2 regions of the Rhodococcus sp. 1R11 genome follow, and region 1 is predicted to be linked to the other one. Evidence: riboswitches for the same ligand, from Rfam matches in the RefSeq annotation. Region 1 holds a riboswitch; the other holds the start of a gene.
What was found. A riboswitch is a leader RNA that binds a small molecule or an ion and turns the genes downstream of it on or off. The one in region 1 is predicted to bind cobalamin.
Positions count from the first base shown of each region.

Region 2: it holds a riboswitch for cobalamin, as region 1 does, so the genes downstream of both, metE (5-methyltetrahydropteroyltriglutamate--homocysteine S-methyltransferase) here and cobN (cobaltochelatase subunit CobN) in region 1, are expected to answer to the same signal.

Region 1 is NZ_SPNG01000007.1:271,391-278,738, forward strand. Features, by position in the region: gene cbiE (precorrin-6y C5,15-methyltransferase (decarboxylating) subunit CbiE) at 1-29, shown strand, start outside; gene E4P29_RS15005 (cobalt-precorrin-6A reductase) at 26-772, shown strand; gene E4P29_RS15010 (precorrin-2 C(20)-methyltransferase) at 755-2,248, opposite strand; gene E4P29_RS15015 (precorrin-8X methylmutase) at 2,245-2,871, opposite strand; gene cobG (precorrin-3B synthase) at 2,926-4,056, opposite strand; cobalamin riboswitch at 4,139-4,270, shown strand; gene cobN (cobaltochelatase subunit CobN) at 4,338-7,348, shown strand, end outside.
Region 2 is NZ_SPNG01000010.1:220,815-228,162, forward strand. Features, by position in the region: gene E4P29_RS18520 (pyridoxal phosphate-dependent aminotransferase) at 1-437, shown strand, start outside; gene E4P29_RS18525 (AraC family transcriptional regulator) at 434-1,453, shown strand; gene E4P29_RS18530 (VOC family protein) at 1,466-1,891, opposite strand; gene E4P29_RS18535 (alpha-ketoglutarate-dependent dioxygenase AlkB) at 1,950-2,570, shown strand; gene E4P29_RS18540 (3-deoxy-7-phosphoheptulonate synthase) at 2,582-3,673, opposite strand; cobalamin riboswitch at 3,911-4,120, shown strand; gene metE (5-methyltetrahydropteroyltriglutamate--homocysteine S-methyltransferase) at 4,249-6,516, shown strand; gene E4P29_RS18550 (iron-siderophore ABC transporter substrate-binding protein) at 6,617-7,348, shown strand, end outside.

The DNA.
Region 1 (7,348 bases):
CCGACGGGGCGGATGCGGACGAGCAGTGAAGGTCCTACTCCTGGGCGGCACGTCCGAATCCAGGCAACTCGCCGTCGCCGTGGCCGGCGTGCCCGGGATCGAGTTGATCACCTCGCTGGCCGGGCGCGTCGCCGAGCCGGCACCGGTGTCGGGCCATACCAGGATCGGCGGTTTCGGCGGTGCCGACGCATTGGCACAGTGGATTCGAGACAACGCCGTCGACGCACTGGTCGACGCGACGCATCCGTTTGCCGCCACCATCACCGCGCATGCCGACTACGCCGCTCGGTCAACCGGTGTCGCTCATCTCGTGCTGACCCGGCCGCCGTGGATCGCGTCGACGGACGACCAGTGGACCACCGTGGCATCCCTACCCGAGGCGGCCGCATCGATAGAACCGGGTAGTCGGGTGTTCCTCACCATCGGCAGGCAAGGCGTGCACCATTTCGCCGGAGTCGCCGATGCGTGGTTCCTGATTCGTTCGATAGATCCACCGACCGGTGCCGTTCCCCCTCGCGCCACCGTCGAACTCGGCCGCGGACCGTTCGACCTCGCGCACGAGTCGGCGATACTGGCCGACAACCGGATAGACGTGCTGGTCACCAAGAACAGCGGCGGAAACATGACCCGCGCCAAGCTGGACGCGGCGCGATCGGCATCGATTCCCGTGCTGATGGTCTCGCGACCGACCGTCGACACCTCGGCATCGACGGTCGACGAGGTCGATGCCGCCGCTCGGTGGTTGATCGAACGCCTACGCGTCACTCCCTGACGGGTAGCGCCGCGACGTGAACACTCTCGGACCGCTTCCGGTCTCCACCACCGTCGTCATCGAGGAGCCGATGATGAGCAGGCACCGCATGTCGATCGACTCGGGATCGAGTTCGCCGAGGGTCACGGTGCGCACCGATTCCTGCGCACTGCCTACCGCGCGCCCGATCACCACCGGCGTCTCCGGTGAACGATGTTCGAGCAGAACATCTTTCATGGCCGCGACCTGCCAGGTGCGAGTCTTCGAAGCCGGGTTGTAGATCGCGATCGCCATGTCGGCTTCGGCCACTGCCGAGAGCCGTCGGGCCACCACGTCCCAGGGCTTGAGGCGATCGGAGAGGGAGATGACGGCGTAATCGTGCCCGAGCGGCGCGCCGACGCGGCTGGCCACAGCATTGGCTGCCGTCATTCCCGGCACCACCCGTACCGGTACCGAACTCCACTGCTGTTCGGCTGCAACCTCGATGACCGCTGTCGCCATCGCGAACACACCCGGATCACCCGAGGACACCACGGCGACGCGGCGACCCTGTTTGGCGAGGTCGAGGGCGAATGCCGCGCGCTCGGATTCGACCTTGTTGTCGCTCGCATGCCGAATCTGGCCGGGTCGCTGAGGAACTCGATCGATGTAGGTGATGTACCCGACCAGATCGGTCGCTGCCGCGAGTTCGGCTCGCACTTCGTCCGTCGTCCACACGTCGTCGCCCGGACCGAGACCGACCACGACCACTTCGCCCGTGCTGGTGGGAACTTCGGTTCGATTCGACGGACTCGGCACGACGATCATCGAGAAGTACGGCACGTTGTCCGCGTCGGCGGCATCGAGGACGCGTTGCTCGGCCGTGCTGGCCCGCTCGACGTACCGCGCTTCGTCCAGCCTGCCGGATCGTTCCAGTGCGTCGAGCACGGTCGGATAGGTTCGACCGAGTTTCATGATGACCGCGGCGTCGGTGCCGCGGAGTCGGCGAGTGAGTTCGTTCACGGGCAAGGTGCCGGGCAGGACGGTGAAAACCTCGTCGCGCTCCACCAGTGGAGTCGCCAGTGCGGCCGACGCAGCACTGACCGAGGTCACGCCGGGAACCACCTCGACCTCGAACCGGTGCGCCAGGCGTTTGTGCATGTGCATGTACGAGCTGTAGAACAGCGGATCGCCCTCGGCCAGAAGCACGACCGATCGTCCGGCGTCGAGATGAGCGGCGAGTCGCGCCGCAGCGGACTCGTAGAACTCGTCGATGGCCCCCTGGTATCCACCGGGATGAGCCGTCGCCTCCGTGGTCACCGGGTATACCAGGTGTTCCTCGAGCTGCCCGTCGCGCATGTAACCGGCCGCGAGGGCGCGCGAGATGCTGCGTCCGTGCCGAGCACTGTGGAAGGCGACGACGTCGGCCTCGCCGATCACGCGAGCGGCCTTGACGGTCAACAACTCCGGGTCGCCCGGGCCGACGCCCACACCCCACAACTTTCCGCTGGAGCTCATTCTTTTTCGCTCGCAATGGCATTGACCGCAGCGACGGTGATGGGGCTGCCGCCGCGTCTGCCTCGAACGACCAGATATTCCACGCCGAGGTCGGCGGCGATCAGATCTTCCTTGGACTCCGCCGCGCCGATGAATCCGACCGGGCCGCCGACGATGGCTGCCGGCTTCGGAGCTCCGGCCGCGAGCATTTCCATGAGGTGGAACAGGGCGGTCGGCGCATTTCCGATCGCGACGACGGCACCGCCCAGCTTGTCACCCCACAACTCCAGCGCGGCAGCGGTTCTCGTGGTGCCCATACTCCGAGCCAAGTCCGGTACCCGAGGATCGGACAGGGTGCACAGCACCTCGTTGTCGGCCGGAAGACGGCGACGAGTGATACCGGCGGCGACCATGTTGGCGTCGCACAACACGGGTGCCCCTGCGCGCAGAGCAGTTCGGGCGGACTCCACCACGTCGGGCGTGAAGCCGATCGTCTCGGTCAGGTCGATCTCACCGACAGCATGGATCATGCGCACGACGACCTGGGCGACATCCGGGGTGAACCGAGACAGATCCGCTTCGGCGCGGATGGTTGCGAAAGACTGGCGGTAGATCTCCGCGCCGTCGCGGATGTAGTCGTGCATGCGTGTCACGATAGGGGAGAGGGACCCCTCAGTCGGAAGCCGGTCTCAGGGTGCTCAGGACACCTGGTAGCCGATTCCTGTCGCGATCACGTCGGTCACCTCGCCTTTCGGACGGCCACATCGACGCTCGCACCCGGACCAATGCTGTCGCTCGTCCCGCGGCGTCATCCGTGCGTCGACCGCGGCCGCGAGGTCGGCTCGGACGTCGGCGAGGGACTTCTCGCAGCCGGGCGATCCGGTGCACGCACTGACTCGGATCCACGGTGATGCGGCGTCGAAGATCAGGCCCATGGGTGCGAGAACTCGAACGACCTGTTCGGCCGGTTCCTCGTCCAGATCACCCACGACCAGCGATCGCCATGGCGTCACGATCAGCGGACGGTCGACGGCCGCGAGGAATTCGGCCAACCGCGCGCCGAGGACGCCGTTGGCCAGCCCTGCGCCGAGCGCAACGTGGCCGTCGTCCTGATCCAGCCAGCCGATCGGCGGCACCTCGACCGGCGCGGGCATGGCCAGTACCGGTCCGGCCTGCAAGCCGAGCACGTCGACGATGCGCTCGGCACCGCCGTCCAGTTCCGCCAGTCGCCATTCCTTGTGGCGCAACCGGACGAAGGCATCCGCGCAGTCGAGCAGAGTCGAGACCACGTGCTGGCGGTCGACGCGTACACCGCTGTCGCGCCCTGCCAACAGCACTGCGAACGACCCGTCGGCCTGGGCGTACACCCCGAAGTCGGGTTCGAGTCCGCACAGATCCCCGCGGCCGTCGTCCAGGGCGAACAATGTCCGGCCGGGTAGTTCGGCGAGCTCGGGGCGAGCGCACACGGCAGCGTCGAGCTCACCGACGAGACTGCGGACGTCGGTGAGTCCGCCGACCCGGCCCGACAGCGGCGAGGCGAGGATGTTGCGCACGCGCTCGTGCGTCGGAGACGGCAGCAACCCGGCCGCGGCCAACCTGTTCGCGAGCTCGTCCGGGTCCGAGACCGCACGAACCTGGATGTTGCCCCTCGACGTGAGTTCGAGCGAGCCGTCACCGAGCTCGGCCGCGACCTCGGCCAGGACCTGCATCTGCTCCGGCAGCACGAGGCCGCCCGGGAGCCGGATTCTGGCCAACGGACCGTCCGCCGCGCGGTGCGTCGACAGAGCTCCGGGGCAGCCGTCGGGCACGGACCTACTGGGCGAACTCATGTTCACCAGGCTACAAGTGCGACGGGTGGCCCGATCTCGTCCCGGCACCGGTAGCATTCGATGTTCACGGCTCCGGCCGGGAGGAAACCGGTGAAACCCCGGTACGGTCGCGCCACCGTGACCGCCCTGTAGTTCGTCGAGAACAGCTCGTCGGGAATGGTTCTCGGGACCTGTTCTCGAGGATCGTGCCTTCGGGATGGGGCGGGAGTCGGACCCTCTCACCGACGAGCTCGGACGATTCACCGATCCAGGGGCGCGAAACCCCGAGGAGGGCGTTACCCGTGTTTCTGTTGCTGTCCACATCGGACACCGATCTGCTCAGTGCCCGCGCCAGTGGGGCCGATTTCACGTGGGGCAATCCGTCCCGCCTGCTGGCCGAGGACATCCCGTCGATGGCCGAATCGGCCGAGCTGATCATCGTGCGCATTCTCGGATCGCGCCGCTCGTGGGAGTCGGGAATCGACGCCGTCCTGGCCACCGGTTTGCCCGTGGTCGTGCTGGGCGGCGAGCAGGCCCCGGATGCGGATCTGATGGAGATCTCCACGGTGCCCGCCAACGTCGCCGCCCAAGCACACAACTATCTGGCCGAGGGCGGCTCGGGCAACCTTCGGCAGCTGTACAACTTTCTGTCCGACACAGTGCTGCTCACCGGTCACGGTTTCGATGCACCTCGACACCTGCCGACGTGGGGCCACCTCGAGCGGAACTCCGCCCAGCACTCCGAGGGCCCGACGGTGGCGATTCTGTACTACCGCGCTCAGCATCTCGCGGGAAATACCACCTACATCGATGCCCTCGCCGCCGCAGTCGAGAACGCCGGGGCGAACGCACTGCCGATCTACTGTGCGTCACTGCGCACGGCGGAAGCCGACTTGCTGGAGACGCTGAAGTCGGCGGATGCCTTGATCGTGACCGTGCTGGCTGCAGGCGGTACCAAACCCGCCGGCGCTTCGGCCGGCGGCGACGACGAAGCCTGGGATGTCGCCGAACTCGCCGCCCTCGACGTTCCCATCCTGCAGGGTCTGTGCCTGACGAGTTCCCGCGCGACGTGGTCCGAGAACGACGACGGACTCTCGCCCCTCGACGTGGCCACGCAGGTCGCTGTCCCGGAATTCGACGGCCGACTCATCACGGTTCCGTTCTCGTTCAAGGAGATCGACGACGACGGCCTCACCACGTACGTTCCGGACCACGAGCGAGCAGCACGCGTCGCCGGCATCGCCGTCCGCCATGCGCGGCTCCGACACATCCCGGCCGCCGACCGCCGAATCGCCTTGATGTTCTCGGCGTATCCCACCAAACATGCCCGCATCGGCAATGCCGTCGGCCTCGACACTCCCGCCAGCGCGATCGCGTTGATGTCGGACATGCGTGAGGCCGGCTACGACCTCGGACCGCTCGAGGGCCCGGATTCGGTGCCCGGTCTGGCGGCCCGAGACGGTGACGCACTGATCCACGCTTTGATCGCCCGTGGCGGTCAGGACCCCAACTGGCTCACCGACGCCCAGCTCGAGGGCAATCCTATTCGCATTTCGGCGGCCCGTTATCGAACCTGGTTCGAGCAGCTTCCCGACGACCTTCGCGAGGGTGTGATCGAACATTGGGGACCGGCACCGGGTGATCTCTACGTCGATCGTTCTGCCGATCCCGACGGTGAGATCGTCATCGCAGCAATGCAATTCGGCAATGTGGTCATCATGGTTCAACCGCCGCGCGGATTCGGTGAGAAGCCCGTCGCGATCTACCACGACCCGGATCTGCCGCCGAGCCATCATTATCTGGCCGCCTACCGGTGGATCTCCGCAGCCCGCGAGGACGGCGGTTTCGGGGCCGACGCGATGGTTCATCTCGGCAAGCACGGAAACCTGGAATGGCTCCCCGGCAAGACCCTCGGCATGTCCGCCTCCTGCGGCACCGACGCTGCACTGGGCGACTTGCCGCTGATCTATCCCTTCCTGGTCAACGATCCGGGGGAGGGCACACAGGCCAAACGGCGAGCCCACGCCACTCTCGTCGACCACCTCATACCCCCGATGGCGCGCGCGGAGAGCTACGGAGACATCTCGAGGCTCGAGCAGCTGCTCGACGAGCACGCGAATATCTCGGCGCTCGATCCAGCCAAGCTGCCCGCTATTCGTCAGCAGATCTGGACGCTCATGACCGCGGCTCAGATGCACAAGGACCTGGGGCTCGAGGAGCGCCCCGACGAGGAAGTTTTCGACGACATGCTGCTCAACGTCGACGGATGGCTGTGTGAGATCAAGGACGTGCAGATCCGCGACGGACTGCACATCCTGGGTCAGGAGCCCGTCGGCGACGCCGAGGTCGAGCTGGTGCTGGCGATGCTGCGCGCCCGGCAGATGTGGGGCGGCGAACAGACGGTCCCCGGACTTCGCGAAGCTCTCGGCCTCAGCGAGGACGGCGACGAGGAACGCACGCGTGTCGACAGCATCGAGGCCGTGGCGCACGGGCTGGTCGCGGCCATGCAGGCCACGCAGTGGAATCCGGACGAGGCCGAGCGCGTCGCGGGCGAACACGGCGACGTGGTCGCAGAGATCTTGAAGTTCGCAGCCGCCGAGGTGGTTCCGCGTCTACGCGGAACTTCCCGCGAGATCGAGCAGGTGTTGCACGCTCTCGACGGCGGGTTCATCGCGGCGGGCCCGAGCGGTTCGCCGCTGCGCGGCCTGATCAACGTGCTTCCCACCGGCCGCAACTTCTACTCGGTGGACCCGAAGGCCGTGCCGTCGAAACTGGCGTGGGAGACCGGTCAGGCCATGGCAGAATCCCTGCTCGCACGCTACCGCCAGGATCACGGCGAGTGGCCGAAATCGGTCGGTCTCTCGGTGTGGGGCACCTCGGCCATGCGCACCTCGGGCGACGACATCGCCGAGGTGTTCGCTCTGCTCGGAGTCTCCCCGGTGTGGGACGAGGCCTCGCGCCGGGTGACGCGCCTCGAGGTGATCGACCTCGACGAGCTCGGCCGCCCTCGCATCGATGTGACGGTACGGATCAGCGGCTTCTTCCGTGACGCGTTCCCGCACGTGCTCGCCCTTCTCGACGACGCGGTTCGGATGGTTGCCGCATTGGACGAGGAGCCCGAGCAGAACTACGTCCGTGCACATGCGCAGGCCGATCTGGCCGAACACGGTGACGAGCGACGTTCCACGACAAGGATTTTCGGATCCAAGCCGGGAACGTACGGTGCCGGGTTGCTTCAGCTGATCGACAGCAAGACGTGGCGCAGCGACGACGATCTCGCTCAGGTGTACACCACCTGGGGCGGCTTCGCCTA
Region 2 (7,348 bases), on a different contig from region 1:
GGAAGACCGGGTGGGCGCTCGGTCCGAAAGAGCTGATCGATGCGGTGCGCGCCGCCAAGCAGTTCATGAGTTTCGTCGGCGGTACCCCGTTCCAGCCCGCCGTCGCGTACGCACTCGGTCACGAGCAGGCATGGATCGCCGCCATGCGCGACGGTCTGCAGCGCAAGCGAGACATGCTGTCCGCGGCACTGATCGAGGCGGGCGCGGACGTCAAGCACAGTGCCGGAACGTATTTCGTGTGCGCAGATATCGCACCGATCGGCCGCGGTGATGCGTACGAGTTCTGCCGTACCCTGCCCGATCTCGTCGGCGTCGCCGCTGTACCGGTGACTGCCTTCGTCGACGAACCTGCACCGTGGAATTCGTTGGTGCGCTTCGCTTTCTGCAAGCAGGACCACGTGCTCGCCGATGCCGCCGAGAGGTTACGGCGATTGTGACTGCGCAACCGACGATTCCGGCGTACTTCGTCAGGCAAGCCGTCGACCTCGCGGCCAACGGCGGAGTGGACCTGACGTACCCGTTGTCGATGGCCGGAATCGGAACCACCATTCTCGACGACCCGGCGGAGCGACTCACCACCCGACAGGTCACCGCGTTCACCCAGGCCGTGTGGGCGATGACCGGCGACGAACTCTTCGGACTCGCCGCAGTTCCTGTGCGGCGCGGCAGTTTTCGGGTGGTGTGCCAGACGTTGATACACACGGAGAATCTGTGGGCAGCGCTGATTCGAATGTCCGAGACCATGCGCGTACTCATTCCGGTGAAACCGATGACGCTGGATCGAACCGAGCAGTCGACGGTCCTGACGGTGCACGTCGAAGCCACGACCGACCTCAGCCCCGAAGCGAACGAGCTCGCCGAGCGATTGCTGACCGACTTCCTGCTGATTCTGCTGCATCGGTTCGCGGCGTGGCTGATCGGTAACCGCGTCAAACTGCTGTCGGTTCGGTTGCCCTACGCATTGCCCGGGCCCGAGGCCGGAAAGATGTACGACACCATTTTCGGAACTCATGTGCAGTTCGGATCCGACCGTGCCGCACTGGAATTCGATACTGCGCTCATGCGTGCACCGATAGTGCAGACCGAGGCGACACTGGCCGAGTACCTTGCGGAGTCACCCAACCTGTTGTTCTCGTCGAGGGACTACGACAGCACTGCGTCGAGCCAGGTTCGAAGGGCACTGGAGACCGGATTCAGAGGCGGTACGCCGGCTACCGAAGAGATTGCGGCCATGCTCAACATCAGCCCGCCGCATCTGCGCCGCGTCCTTCGCCAGGAAGGCACCTCCATCAATCAGCTCCGCGAGGAGGTTCTGCGCGATGCTGCCATCTCGGGGTTGAGCCGCGGCGACAGCGTGGACGACATCTCGGCCCGCCTGGGCTTCTCCGAGCCGAGCGCATTCCGCCGGGCCTTCAAGCGCTGGACCGGGCAAACTCCCGGCGCGTATCGATAGAGCTCCGCGCGATCAGCTGACGCAGAACTCGTTGCCCTCGGGATCGGTCATGGTGATCCAGGTGCTGGGCCCTTGCTGCCCGCGATACACAACCGACGCGCCTCGCCCTTCGAGTTCCTTCACCACCGCCTCCCGTCCGTCACCGACCCGAACGTCGAGATGCAGTCGGTTCTTCACGGACTTCGATTCGGGCACCGCCTGAAACAGCACCCGCGGGGTGCCCGGAGATTCCGGATCGGTGATGCCCTGGCCTGCTCGCCACACCAGAACGCCGTCGAACACGGTTGTGTCCTCCTCTCGGGCGTGGCCTGCCGCCACCATCTCGCGAATGAACTCTTCGTTGCTCGGTTCGACCTGCCAGCCGAGAGTCCGTGCCCACCATGCCGCGAGCGCGTGCGGGTCGACGCTGTCCACAACAACCTGAAATCGGTAACCCATGCGAGAACGATACCGCCGGGAGCTGGCAATGGGAACACCTGTTCGATACAGTCGAGTCATGTCGCTCGCGATGCAAGGTTCGCTGTTCGGTGACGACGACGGTGGCGTCGGGTCACTGCAGTCCGTCACCCGCCGCGAGCTGACGCTCGGTGCCTGGGTCGATGTGCGCCCGGGCTGGTTGTCCGACAGCGATCTCTTCGATTCGCTGGTCACCCACGTCGACTGGCGCGCCGAACGCAGGCAGATGTACGACCGCGTGGTCGATGTGCCGCGCCTGGTTCGGTACTACGCCGAGCGCGAGCACTGGCCGCATGCGGCCTTGTACGAGGCCCGCGATGCACTGGACGACCACTACCGAAGCGAGCTCGGGGAGTCGTTCGCCACCGCGGGACTGTGTTACTACCGCGACGGGTCCGACAGCGTCGCCTGGCACGGCGACAACATCGGCCGCAGCGCCACCGAGGACACGATGGTGGCGATCGTATCCCTCGGTGCCACAAGGCAACTCATGCTCCGTCCCCGCGGCGGCGGGACCTCTCTGAAATTCACCCTCGGACACGGGGACCTGGTGGTGATGGGCGGATCCTGTCAACGGACCTGGGAGCATGCAATTCCCAAGTCGACCCGCGCGGTCGGCCCACGCATCAGCGTGCAATTTCGACCGCGCGGGGTTCGCTAGCGCACCACGCGTCAGCGCGCAGCGTTCGAGGCCCGACGCGTCTCGACGGCCGCCGCGAGAGTGGCCAATTGCGTTGCCGTCGTGTCCCAATCGAGGCACGCATCGGTGATGGACTGGCCGTACACGAGCTCGTCCCGGTGGCCGAGTTCGAGGTCCTGACGCCCCGCGACGAGGAAGCTCTCGAGCATCAGCCCGACGATGCCGTGCTCGCCGGCCGCGACCCTGGCGGCCACGTCGGTGACCACGTCCACCTGCTTGTTGTGATCCTTGCGGCTGTTTCCATGGCTGGCATCGATGACCACTCGCTCCGGCAGCCCCGACTTACGCAGGCGGGCAACGGTATCGGCCACGGACTCGGCGTCGTAGTTCGGTCCGTCGACGCCGCCGCGCAGGATGACGTGGCAATCGGGGTTTCCGACGGTCCTGATCAAGGCCGCCTTGCCGTCGAGATCGGTTCCGGGGAAGACGTGGCTCGCCGCGGCGGCGCGGGTTCCGTCCACGGCGACCTGGATGTCACCTTCGGTCGAGTTCTTGATACCGACCGGCATCGACAAGGCGCTGCACAGCTGCCGGTGCACCTGGCTGGCCGCGGTCCGTGCTCCGATGGCACCGTAGCTGACCAGATCCGCAATGTACTGCGGGGTGATCGGGTCGAGGAATTCGCAGCCGACGGGCAAGCCCAGCGCCGAGATATCCAGCAGCAGTTGGCGTCCCACTCGTAGACCCTCGTTGATGTCGAAGCTGCCGTCGAGGTGCGGATCGTTGATCAGACCCTTCCATCCGAGCGTCGTTCGCGGTTTCTCGAAGTAGACGCGCATGACGATGTGCAGTCGGTCGCCCAGCTCGGCTGCCGTCGTGGCAAGGCGTCGGGCGTAGTCGAGGGCGGCGTCGGCGTCGTGCACCGAACACGGGCCGACCACGACGATCAGTCGGTCGTCACGGCCGTCGAGGATGTCGACGACACCGGAGCGTCCGGTGCGAACACTCGCCGAGATCGCGTCGTCGACCGCATGCTCGCGGCGTACGACCGACGGCGCCACCAGCGGACTGATGCTGATGGTGCGCTGATCGTCGAGTGACGGGGTGTCGAGGGAGAGCGTCATGAGAGGTTTCCTGTTCCCAGGCCGGCTCCGCATGCTCCACGCGCACTTCGAGCCGGTCTGTATCCGGCTCGTGGGGTGGAGGTCAGCGCATGGCGTCGCTGGCTGACCCACCCGGGGCCGACCTGCTAAACCAGAAATACGTGCGCTGCATGGAGAGCACCGTAACAGACTCTCCCGTGATGCATCTATGCTCGTCCCTGCAGTCGGTTCGCCAGGTGGTCATGAGGAGCCCCGAAGTTCACCTCGGCGTCGAGCGGTGCGTGCAGTCACGGCGCATCGTGAGAGGGAACCCGGTGAGAATCCGGGACTGTCCCGCAGCGGTATGCAGGAACGACCGCCGTCATCACGCACTGAAGAAGCCTCTTCGGGAAGCGACGGCCAGTAGGAGTGGGCTCTCCGTCCGCACGCCTGCAAGTCCGAATACCTGCCCTCTGTGCTGTGCACGCCGTGTGCAGCGGTTCACCGCCTCGTGGAATGGGCGCGTAACCCGGGTACGGCTGTGGTCAGGGCTCACCGGGATCTGCGCGCCCGTGAAGACGGTGCACCACCCACTTGCAGTCACCTGGAGATCAACTGTGAACCACGATTTCACTGCCACCGTGCTCGGTTCGGCTCGCATCGGACCCAACCGAGAACTGAAGAAAGCCGTCGAATCCTATTGGGCCGGAAGGCTCGATGCCGCAGCCCTCGAAGAGGTCGCGAAAATTCTTCGTGAGAACGATTGGCGCACACTCGCAGCCGGGCTCGATTCCGTTCCGGTGAACACCTTTTCGTACTACGACCAGATGCTCGACACTGCGGCACTCCTGGGAGCTCTGCCGCCGCGGGTCGAGGCGGTCGAGGGCGAACTCGATCGGTACTTCGCCGCGGCCCGCGGCACCCAGACCATCGCCCCGCTCGAAATGACCAAATGGTTCGACACCAATTACCACTACCTCGTGCCCGAGATCTCGCCCGAGACCACGTTCTCCCTGCACCCGAACAAGGTGCTCGGCGAGGTGAACGAGGCTCGCGCACTGGGCATCCCGGCACGTCCGGTGATCATCGGGCCGATCACCTTCCTGTTGCTGTCCAAGTCCGTCGGCTCCTCCGATTCGCTGCTGGAACGGGTCGACGAACTGATTCCGCTCTACGCCCGTCTGCTCGAACTCCTCACCGCAGCCGGAGCCGAGTGGGTCCAGATCGACGAACCGGCGCTGGTGCGCGACCTCGACCACGAGACTGTCGCAGCGGCAACCCGATGCTTCGAGCAACTCGCAGCCTCGCAGACCCGCCCGGCCATTCTGCTGGCGTCCTACTTCGGCGACCTGGGCGACGCGCTGCCCGCAGTGGCGTCCACCGGGATCGAGGGCCTGGCACTCGATCTGACCGTTCCCGGTGCGGCCGAGCAACTTGCGGCTACTCCTGCTACCTCGTCGATGCTCGTCGTGGCCGGCGTCGTCGACGGACGCAACATCTGGCGCACCGATCTCGACGCCGCGCTCGAAACATTGCACGAGGTCGGCAGACATGCACGCGCAGTGGCTGTGTCGTCGTCGTGCTCGCTACTGCACGTTCCGTATTCACTGGACGCCGAACCTCAGCTCGAGCCGACACTGCGGTCGTGGCTGGCGTTCGGGAACGAGAAGATCACCGAGGTCTCGGTGCTCGCCCGCGCACTACAAGGCGACACAGCCGGGGAGACCGAGCGATTCGGGTCGGACCGATTCGAGTCGGCCCGCGCGGCTCTGGATTCGCGGAGCCACGATGCACGACTGCACGATCCGACAATCCGTGCGCGCGTGACCGGCGCGGCCGGCCGTGACCGCAGCCCAGGAGACGTCCGTCGCGTCGCACAGGCCGAGCATCTCTCGCTCCCTGTTCTGCCGACGACGACCATCGGCTCCTTCCCGCAGACGAGCAAGATCCGCCTCGCCCGGGCGGCGCTGCGCAGCGGAACCGTCGACCAAGCGGAGTACGTGCGACAGATGCGCGAGGAGATCGCCGATGTCGTTGCGCTACAGGAGCGTCTGGGGCTGGACGTGCTCGTCCACGGCGAGCCCGAACGAAACGACATGGTGCAGTACTTCGCCGAGCAACTCGACGGTTTCGTCGTGACCGCCAACGGCTGGGTGCAGTCGTACGGATCACGATGCGTGCGACCACCGATCCTGTACGGCGACGTCTCGCGCCCGGCACCGATGACGGTGGAGTGGTCGACGTACGCGCAGTCGCTGACCGACAAACCGGTCAAGGGAATGTTGACCGGTCCGGTGACGATTCTCGCGTGGTCGTTCGTCCGAGACGACATACCGGCGGCCGAGTCGGCAGCTCAGATCGCCTCGGCCATTCGAGACGAGACGATCGACCTGGAGTCGGCGGGGATCCGCATCGTCCAGGTGGACGAGCCCGCGCTCCGCGAATTGCTACCGCTGCGCTCGAAAGACACTGCAGCGTATCTGGATTGGGCCGTCCGATCCTTTCGGATCGCTACGTCCGGCGTCTCCGACGCGACACAGATCCATACCCACCTGTGCTATTCCGAGTTCGGTGAGGTCATCGACGCCATCGTCGCACTCGACGCCGACGTGACATCCATCGAGGCTGCGCGCTCGCACATGGAGGTGCTCGATGACCTCACTGCGGTCGGTTTCGCTCTCGACGTGGGACCCGGTGTCTACGACATTCATTCGCCGCGGGTACCGACGGTGGACGAGATCACCGACTCGCTCCGTGCGGCAGTCAGGGCAGTGCCCCTCGAACGGCTCTGGGTCAACCCGGACTGTGGGCTCAAGACACGGGGCCCGGCCGAGGTCGAACAGTCGTTGAGAAACATGGTGCTGGCCGCGGCAGCGCTGCGCTGACCCCATGTGAGCGGAACTTCGACCCCTGCTACGAAGTTCCGCTCACGTGGTCGCCAGGCTAGGGTTACCTATCCATGCCCGCTCGGTGAAAGAGATCGAAGTGAAACGTCTGCTCGTCGCCACCGCCCTCGTCGCAGTCGCAGCCCTGACCACCGTCGCGTGCGGCGACAGCGGCGAGCAGACGCCGAGCACCGTAACCCCTGCCACCTCCAGCAGTACCGACGCCGCATCGGACACGCCGGGCCCCACCGGCATACCCGACGGGATGGGTTCGGGTGCCGCCGACGGCGAGTTCCCGCGCACCGTCGGGCATTTCGGCGGATCAACCGACATCCCCGCTGAGCCGAAAAAGGTCGTGGTGATCGCCACCGGCCAGCTCGACGCGGCGTTGACGCTGGGCGTGATCCCCACCGGTGCGGCCTACGGCGACGGTGCCGATCTGGTGCCCGACTACATCAGCTTCTCGTTCCCCCAGTACGCGGACCAACTGACGCAGATGGCAGATCTGGGCAACCGCCAGAGCGTCGACATCGAGGCCATCGCCGCCGCCGAACCCGACCTCATCCTGGCCAACAAGACCGGCTCGGAAGACATCTACCCGACCCTGTCGGCCATCGCGCCGACCGTGCTGACCGAGGGCACCGGCGTGAACTGGAAGCAGGACTTCCTTCTTCTCGCGGACGCACTGGGCCGCACCGAGCAGGCACAGGATTTCCTGGACACGTTCGCGTCCGACGCTCGCGCACTGGGTGATTCGGTCTCCAACGGCGGCGGATCCAAGGGCGCTCCGACGGTGTCGTTCGTCCGCTTCACCGCAGACCGGGCTCGCGTG